Regions from separate parts of the Actinomadura sp. NPDC048021 genome, predicted to be linked through region 1. Evidence: riboswitches for the same ligand, from Rfam matches in the RefSeq annotation. Region 1 holds a riboswitch; the other holds the start of a gene.
The links. Region 1 has a riboswitch for cobalamin ahead of AB0C87_RS06865 (ribonucleoside-diphosphate reductase subunit alpha). Riboswitches for the same ligand answer to the same signal wherever they lie in the genome.
Positions count from the first base shown of each region.

Region 2: another riboswitch for cobalamin. It lies ahead of cobN (cobaltochelatase subunit CobN); the one in region 1 lies ahead of AB0C87_RS06865 (ribonucleoside-diphosphate reductase subunit alpha).

Region 1 covers NZ_JBEZJQ010000003.1:215,097-219,300, forward strand. The annotation lists gene AB0C87_RS06855 (DUF1775 domain-containing protein) at 1-446, opposite strand, end outside; gene AB0C87_RS06860 (MFS transporter) at 523-1,152, opposite strand; cobalamin riboswitch at 1,312-1,455, shown strand; gene AB0C87_RS06865 (ribonucleoside-diphosphate reductase subunit alpha) at 1,615-3,939, shown strand; gene AB0C87_RS06870 (ribonucleotide-diphosphate reductase subunit beta) at 3,981-4,204, shown strand, end outside.
Region 2 covers NZ_JBEZJQ010000024.1:21,281-25,484, reverse strand. The annotation lists gene cobN (cobaltochelatase subunit CobN) at 1-1,919, opposite strand, end outside; cobalamin riboswitch at 1,973-2,096, opposite strand; gene AB0C87_RS31965 (precorrin-3B synthase) at 2,168-3,262, shown strand; gene AB0C87_RS31960 (precorrin-8X methylmutase) at 3,259-3,879, shown strand; gene AB0C87_RS31955 (precorrin-2 C(20)-methyltransferase) at 3,879-4,204, shown strand, end outside.

The sequences.
Region 1 (4,204 bases):
GAGTAGGTCTGGTCGGCCTTGAACACGAGCTGGTCGGTGTCGGTGGGCAGCGGCCCCATCGAGACGTCGAACTCCTCGAACCGGCCGGGCTCGATCCTGCCGCCGCTCCAGGTGATCTTCGTGACGGCCTCGGTCAGCTCGCCGCCCTCGGTCTTCACCGGCGCCGGCAGCTTGGACTTCTCGACCTTCACCGTCCAGCCGGGCAGCGGCCGGACCGACACCGACGACAGCGGGTGGTCGGCCGGCAGGCTCACCACGAGCTTGGTGGTCGAGGCGTCGTCGCGCTCGTTCGGCACCCGGAACGAGACCTTGGTGTACGAGCCCTGCTCGGCGGTCCTGGGGTTGACGCTGACGTGCGCGGACGCCGCCGCGGCCAGGCCGATCACGGACAGGGCGGCGAGGGACGCGACGGCGCCGGCGCGCCGGGCATGCGGAAGGAAGGGCATTGCGGAACTCCGTTCGAGACGTACGGGAATGTCCGGGCGCCGCGAGCCGGCGTCCGGTGACGTACGGCGCTCCGGCTCAGGAGTGAGCGAGCGCCCTCGAACGCGGAGGGGGACCCCGCCGGACGACCTGGTGCCGCAGGACGCGCCCGGTGGCCGTGACGGCGGCCGCCGCGGGCGCCGTCCGGAGGGGGCGGGCCGGGGGCTCGGCCGGCTCCACGGCGAGCAGGGCCAGCAGCAGCCGGATCGGGCGGTCGGCGAGGGCGGCGACCCGCCGGGCGAGCGACCACGCGGCCCGCTCGCCGCGCCGCAGCCACCACGCGGCCACCAGCGCGGCCGTGCAGTGCGCGAGCGTCATCGCCAGGCCGTTCCCGCCGTGGGCGGCGGGGACCGCGACGGGTTCCGCGGCGCCCGTCATGGCGGCGTGCGCCGCGGGTGCGTGGTGGGGCGCGGTGGCGGCCGTGAACAGCGTGTGCAGGGCGAACTGGCCGCCGAGGAGCCCGCCCAGGATCGTCGCGAGCGAGCGCTCGTGGCCCGCCAGCACCAGCGTCACGCCGAGGACGGCGCCGAAGCCCGTGAGCGCGGCCCAAGCCGGCACCGCCGCGCCGCCCGCCAGGGCGTGCCCGAGGGTCGCCAGCGTCGCGCACACGGTGGCGAACACCACCGCGCGTGCGGGCCGGAACAGCGGCTGCGGCGCATGGGGGCTCATGACGGCCCCCATCGTCCCATCCCCCGCGCGCTCTGCCCAGCCGCCCCCGGACATCCGCCGCCACGCCCAACATCTTGGGGTTGTGCGTTGATCGTCGACTAGATGTAGGGTTCAGTCCCGTGCTGGTCCGCCCCCGCCGTTCGCGGCGGGGGCGGCGTGAGAGGGAACCCGGTGGGAATCCGGGACTGCCCCGCAGCGGTGAGCGGGAACGACCGCCGTCATCGAGCACTGGGCCCGGCGGCCCGGGAAGCGACGGCCAGTAGGACGCCTCGGCAGAGGCGGCGCCCGCGAGTCCGAAGACCTGCCCGCACGCGAGGCCGGGAGACCGGCCTCATCGGGGGTCCGGGCCCGTCCCGGATCGACACACGTCCAGGCCTCGCGGGTGGGCCGGGGACGGAGCGCGGCCTGCCGCCGCGCGCCGTTCGCATGCCTCCGCGAGGCGGCATGCGAGGGGAGATGCACGTGACACAGGTTCTGGCCGCGCCGCCCGCGGAGATCGCCGTCGAGGTCGAGGCGGCCTGCGAGGGGGTGCCGGGCGCCGAGGCCGGGCGGGTGCTGGCCGCGGTCCGGTCCGCGGACGGGCTGGACGCGGCGGCTCTGCGGGACCTCGCGATCGGGGAGGCCGCCGCGCTCATCCCCGCCGAGCCCGGGTACTCCAGGGTGGCCGCGCGGCTGCTCGGCGTCCGGATCCGGGAGGAGGCCGCGGCCGCCGGCGTCCGGACGTTCGCCGAGTCGGTCGCCGCCGCGCACCGCGAGGGACTCCTGGCGGACGACCTGGCCGCCTTCGTCGCCGCCGGGTCCGCCGCGCTGGACGCCCTCGTCGACGACGGCGCCGACGACCGCTTCGAGTACTTCGGGCTCCGGACGGTCTACGACCGGTACCTGCTCAGGCACCCGAGGTCGCGGCTCGTCCTGGAGCGCCCGCAGCACTTCCTCCTCAGGGTCGCGTGCGGGCTCGTAGTTCCCGACGAAGTCGGGCCGGGGGGTGTGGGGGGTCGGCCCCCCACCGGTGACATGGCGGCGGTCGAGGAGGCCGCCGAGCTGTACGCGCTGCTCAGCACCCTGTCGTACCTGCCCAGCTCGCCCACGCTGTTCAACTCCGGGGCCCGCCGCCCGCAGCTCTCGTCGTGCTTCCTGCTCGACTCGCCGCGCGACGAGCTGGAGTCCATCTACGACCGGTACGGGCAGGTCGCGCGGCTCAGCAAGTACGCGGGCGGCATCGGCGTCTCCTGGACGCGGGTGCGGTCGCGGGGCTCGCTGATCCGGGGCACCAACGGGCACTCCAACGGGATTGTCCCGTGGCTGCGCACGCTCGACTCGTCCGTCGCCGCCGTCAACCAGGGCGGCCGCCGCAAGGGCGCGGCGTGCGTCTACCTGGAGCCGTGGCACGCCGACGTCGAGGAGTTCCTGGAGCTGCGCGACAACACCGGCGAGGACGCCCGCCGCACCCACAACCTCAACCTGGCCAACTGGATCCCGGACGAGTTCATGCGCCGCGTCGAGGCCGACGCGACGTGGTCGCTGTTCGACCCGAAGGAGGTCCCCGAACTGGTCGACCTGTGGGGCGACGAGTTCGACGCGGCCTACCGGGCGGCGGAGCGGGAGGGGCGGTTCGTCCGGCAGGTCCCGGCCCGCAAGCTGTACGGGCGCATGATGCGGACGCTCGCGGAGACGGGCAACGGCTGGATGACGTTCAAGGACGCCGCCAACCGCGCCTGCAACCAGACCGCCGAGCCCGGCAAGGTCGTCCACCTGTCGAACCTCTGCACGGAGATCCTGGAGGTGACGGGCGACCGCGAGGCCGCCGTCTGCAACCTCGGGTCGGTGAACCTGGCCGCGCACGTCGGGCCGTCCGGCGTCGACTGGGAGCGGCTCCGGTCGACGGTCCGCACCGCCGTCCGGTTCCTGGACCGCACCATCGACCGGGGCTTCTACCCGACTCCCGAGGCGGAGAAGGCCAACCGCAAGTGGCGGCCGGTCGGGCTGGGCGTGATGGGCCTCGCGGACGTGTTCTTCACGCTGCGCCTGCCGTTCGACTCGCCCGAGGCGCGCGAGCTGTCGACGCGCATCGCCGAGGAGATCGCCCTCGCCGCCTACAACGCGTCCGCCGACCTCGCCGCCGCCCACGGGCCGCTGCCCGCCTACGGCGCGACCCGCACCGCGCGCGGCGAGCTCCACCTGGACCACTTCCCGGACGCGGCGCCGTCCCGTCCCGCCGACTGGGACGCCCTGCGCGCCCGGGTCGCGGAGGTGGGCCTGCGCAACTCGCTGCTCGTCGCGATCGCGCCGACCGCGACGATCGCGTCCATCGCGGGCTGCTACGAGTGCATCGAGCCGCAGGTGTCCAACCTGTTCAAGCGCGAGACGCTGTCGGGCGAGTTCCTGCAGATCAACCGCTACCTGGTGGAGGACCTGAAGTCGCTCGGGCTGTGGACGCCGGCCGTCCGCGAGGCGGTCAAGAAGGCGAACGGGTCCGTGCAGGGGCTGGTCGACCTGCCGGAGGAGATGCTGTCGCTCTACCGGACGGCCTGGGAGCTGCCGCAGAAGGCGCTCATCGACCTCGCCGCCGCCCGCACCCCGTACATCGACCAGTCGCAGTCGCTGAACCTCTTCATGGAGACGCCGACGATCGGCAAGCTCTCCTCGATGTACGCCTACGCCTGGCGGGCGGGGCTCAAGACGACGTACTACCTGCGGTCCCGCCCGGCGACGCGGATCGCGCAGACGACGGTCGCCGCGGCCGTCTGCTCCCTGGAGAACCCCGAGACCTGCGAGGCGTGCCAGTGACCGAGCGAGCGGAAGAACAGCGGCGAGCGGAGGGGCGGGGCATGCTCCTCGACCCGGGCATGGACCTGACGCTGCGGCCCATGCGCTACCCGGACTTCTACGAGCGGTACCGGGCCGCGATCCGCAACACCTGGACGGTCGAGGAGGTGGACCTCGCCTCCGACCTGGCGGACCTCGCGCGGCTCACGCCCGACGAGCTGCACCTCGTCAACCGGCTGGTCGCGTTCTTCGCCACCGGCGACTCGATCGTGGCGAACAACCTCGT
Region 2 (4,204 bases), on a different contig from region 1:
AGGAAGTCGTCGAACTCGGTGTCGTGCGGGCGGTCGTCCAGGCCGAGGTCGTGGTCGAGCTTGGCGGCCTGGATGAGGGTCCAGATCTGGGCGCGGATCGCGGGCAGCTTCGCCGGGTCCATCGCGGCGATCGTCGCGTGCTCGTCCAGGAGCTGTTCGAGGCGGGCGATGTCGCCGTAGGTCTCGGCGCGGGCCATCGGCGGGACCATGTGGTCGACGAGGACGGCGTGCGCGCGGCGCTTGGCCTGCGTGCCCTCGCCGGGGTCGTTGACGAGGAACGGGTAGACCAGCGGGACGTCGCCGAGCGCCGCGTCGGTGCCGCACGACGCCGACATCCCCGCCGCCTTGCCGGGCAGCCACTCCAGGTTGCCGTGCTTGCCGACGTGGACGATCGCGTGCGCGCCGAACTCGTCCGACAGCCACCGGTACGCGGCCAGGTAGTGGTGGCTGGGCGGCAGGTCGGGGTCGTGGTAGATCGCGATGGGGTTCTGCCCGAAGCCGCGCGGCGGCTGCACCATCACGACGAGGTTGCCGGCGCGCAGGGCGGCGAGGACGATGTCGCCGCCCTGGACGAACAGCTCGCCGGGCGGCGGGCCCCAGTGCCGCTCCATCCCCTCGCGCAGGTCGGCGGGCAGGGTGCGGTACCAGCGCTCGTAGGACGCGGCGGAGATGCGGACGGGGTTGCCCGCGAGCTGCTCCTCGGTGAGCCAGTCCTCGTCCTGGCCGCCCGCCGCGATGAGCGCGTGGACGAGCGCGTCGCCGTCCTGCTCGTCGACGCCGGGGAAGCCCTCGCCCAGGTCGTACCCCGCGTCGCGGAGCCGGGCGAGCAGCCGGACGGTGCTCGCCGGGGTGTCGAGACCGACGGCGTTCCCGACGCGGGCGTGCTTGGTCGGGTACGCCGACAGCATCACCACGAGGCGGCGCCCGGCGGCCGGGGTGTGCCGCAGGCGGCCGTGCCGGACCGCGATCCCGGCGACCCGGGCCGCCCGTTCGGAGTCGGCGGCGTAGACGGTGAGCCCGTCCTCGTCGACCTCCTTGAACGAGAACGGGACGGTGATGATCCGCCCGTCGAACTCGGGGATCGCGACCTGCGACGCCGCGTCCAGCGGGGACAGCCCGTCGTCGCTCCCCTCCCAGTCGGACCGGCTCGTGGTGAGGCAGAGGCCCTGCAGGATCGGGACGTCCAGCGCGGCGAGCGCGCCCACGTCCCACGCCTCGTCGTCGCCGCCCGCCCCGGCCGTCGCGGGCCGCGACCCGCCCGCCGCGAGCACCGTCACCACCAGCGCGTCCGCCTGGCGGAGCGTGTCCAGCAGCTCGGGCTCGGCGGTGCGCAGCGACGAGCAGAACACCGGCATGGCGCGCCCGCCGGCGTCCTCCACGGCGGCGCAGAGCGCCTCCACGAACGCGGTGTTGCCCGCCATGTGGTGAGCGCGGTAGTAGAGCACGCCGACCACGGGCCCGCCGCCGTCGCGGGCGGCGCGGTCGAGCCGTCCCCAGGTCGGCGTCGCGGCCGGCGGCGCGAAGCCGCGCCCCGTCAGCAGCACGGTGTCGGACAGGAACGCGTGCAGCTCGGCGAGGTTGGCGGGGCCGCCGTGCGCGAGGTAGGCGTGCGCCTCGGCGCACACGCCGCCGCTGACCGTGGACAGCTCCATCAGCTCGGCGTCGGGGGCCTGCTCGCCGCCGAGGACGACGACCGGCCGGGGGCCCGCGAGGAGCGCGTCGAGACCGTCCTCCCAGGCGCGGCGGCCGCCGAGCAGCCGCACCACGACGAGGTCGGCGCCCTCGGTCAGCCCGGGCAGGTCGGCGGCGGTGAGCCGCGCGGGGTTGCCGAGCCGGTAGGCGGCGCCGGACGCTCGGGCGCTCAGCAGATCGGTGTCGGACGTCGACAGCAACAGGACCGTGCGGCTGTGCTCGGGCACGGCGCATCCTCCCCCTGGGGTCCTCGCCCCGGTCGCGGGTGTCGCGACGGCAGGAGTCTCCTGGCTCCCGGATCGACGCTCGCCCCGGCCTTCCCGTCCTCGCGGACAGTGGCCTACAGCGGGGTTCGCTCCCCGGTCACAGTGGCGGGACCGCGCCGGATTCGCACCGGCTTCCTCCCATTGCCATCGTCTGAGCAGAAGAGTACGGCAGCGCGGTCGCCCTGCAAACTGTGGTTAACATCCTCCCCGTGCCGAATGTCAGAGCCCGTCCCGACGCGTGCCCCGGGGCGCTGCGCACCCACGACGCCGCCGACGGGCCGCTGGCGCGCGTCCGCGTCCCGGGCGGCGCGGTGTCCGCCGCGCAGCTCGCGGTGCTCGGCGCCGCCGCCCGCGAGCTGGGGCGGGACGTGATCGAACTCACGTCCCGCGGCAACCTCCAGGTGCGCGGCGTCCGCGACACCGGAGCGCTCGCGGCCCGGCTGGAGGCCGCCGGGCTGCTTCCGTCGGCGACCCACGAGCGGGTGCGCAACATCGTCGCGTCCCCGCTCGGCGGGCGCGGCCCGCGCGGCGCCCTCGCCACGGATCCGCTGGTCACGGCGCTGGACGAGGCGCTCTGCGCGCGTGCGGAGCTGGCCCGGCTGCCGGGGCGGTTCCTGTTCGCGCTCGACGACGGCACCGGCGACACGGCCGCGCTGGACGCCGACGCGGCCCACACCCCCGGCGGCCTGCGGCTGGCCGGGACGCGGCTCGGGCCCGTCCCCGGCGATCCCGTCGCGGCGCTGCTCGCGGCGGCGGAGGCGTTCCTGGAGGTCAGGGGCGACGCCTGGCGGCTCGCGGAGGTGCCGGACGGCGCGCGGCTCGTCGCCGAGCGGCTGGGCGCGGCCGTGGCGGAGACGCCGCCGCGCCCGGATCCCGCGCCGCCGCACGCCGGGATCCTCGCGCAGCGGGACGGGCTCGCCGCGCTGGAGGCCGTGCCTCCGCTGGGCCGGCTGTCGGGCGCGCAGGCCGAGGCGCTCGCCGGAGTCGCGGACGAGGTGCGGGTGACGCCGTGGCGCAGCGTGGTGGTGCGCGACCTGGAGCGGGACGAGGCGCGCCGCGCGGCGGCGGAGCTCGCGGCGGCGGGGTTCGCGACCGATCCCGCGTCGCCCTGGGTGGGCGTGACGGCCTGCACCGGGAGCCCGGGATGCGCGAAGTCGCGCGGCGACGTGCAGGCCGAGGCGCGGCGCTTCGTGGACGGCCTGGGCCGCGCGCCCGAGACCCCCGTCCACTGGACGGGATGCGAGCGGCGCTGCGGGATGCCCCGCGGCCCGGTCGAGCTGAGGACGGCGGAGGGACAGCAGTGATCGATTACGTCCGGGACGGCGCCGAGATCTACCGGCGGTCGTTCGCGACGATCCGCGCGGAGGCCGACCTGTCGGGACTGCCGGACGACGTGGCGCGGGTCGCGGTCCGCATGATCCACGCCTGCGGCATGACCGATCTGGTCAAGGACCTGGCCTGGTCGCCGGGGGTCGTGGCGCGGGCGCGGGCGGCGCTGCTGGCGGGCGCGCCGGTGCTGTGCGACGCGCGGATGGTCGCCTCCGGCGTGACCCGCGCGCGGCTGCCCGCCGGCAACGAGGTCGTGTGCACGCTCGGCGAGCCGGGCGTGCCGGAGCTGGCCGGGCGGCTCGGCACCACGCGCAGCGCGGCGGCGCTGGAGCTGTGGCGCGACCGGCTCGGCGGCGCGGTCGTCGCGATCGGCAACGCGCCGACCGCGCTGTTCCGGCTGCTGGAGCTGGTGGAGGAGGGCGCGCCGCGCCCGGCGGCGGTCCTCGGGATCCCGGTCGGGTTCATCGGGGCGGCCGAGTCCAAGGAGGCGCTCGCCGCGAGCGGCCTGGACCATCTGGTGGTCCGCGGGCGGCGCGGCGGCAGCGCGATGACGGCGGCGGCGGTCAACGCCATCGCCAGTGAGGCGGAGTGATGGCGGGACGGCTGTTCGGCGTGGGCGTCGGGCCCGGCGACCCCGAGCTGGTCACGGTGAAGGCGGCGCGGCTGATCGGCGAGGCCGACGTGGTGGCCTTCCACTGCGCGCGGCACGGCCGCAGCATCGCCCGGACCGTCGCCGAGCCGTACCTGCGGGACGGGCGGATCGAGGAGCAGCTCGTCTACCCGGTGACGACGGAGACCACCGACCATCCCGGTGGCTACCAGGGGGCGCTGGAGGACTTCTACGCCGACTGCGCCGCCCGCCTCGCCGCGCACCTCGACGCGGGGCGGACGGTCGTGGTGCTCAGCGAGGGCGACCC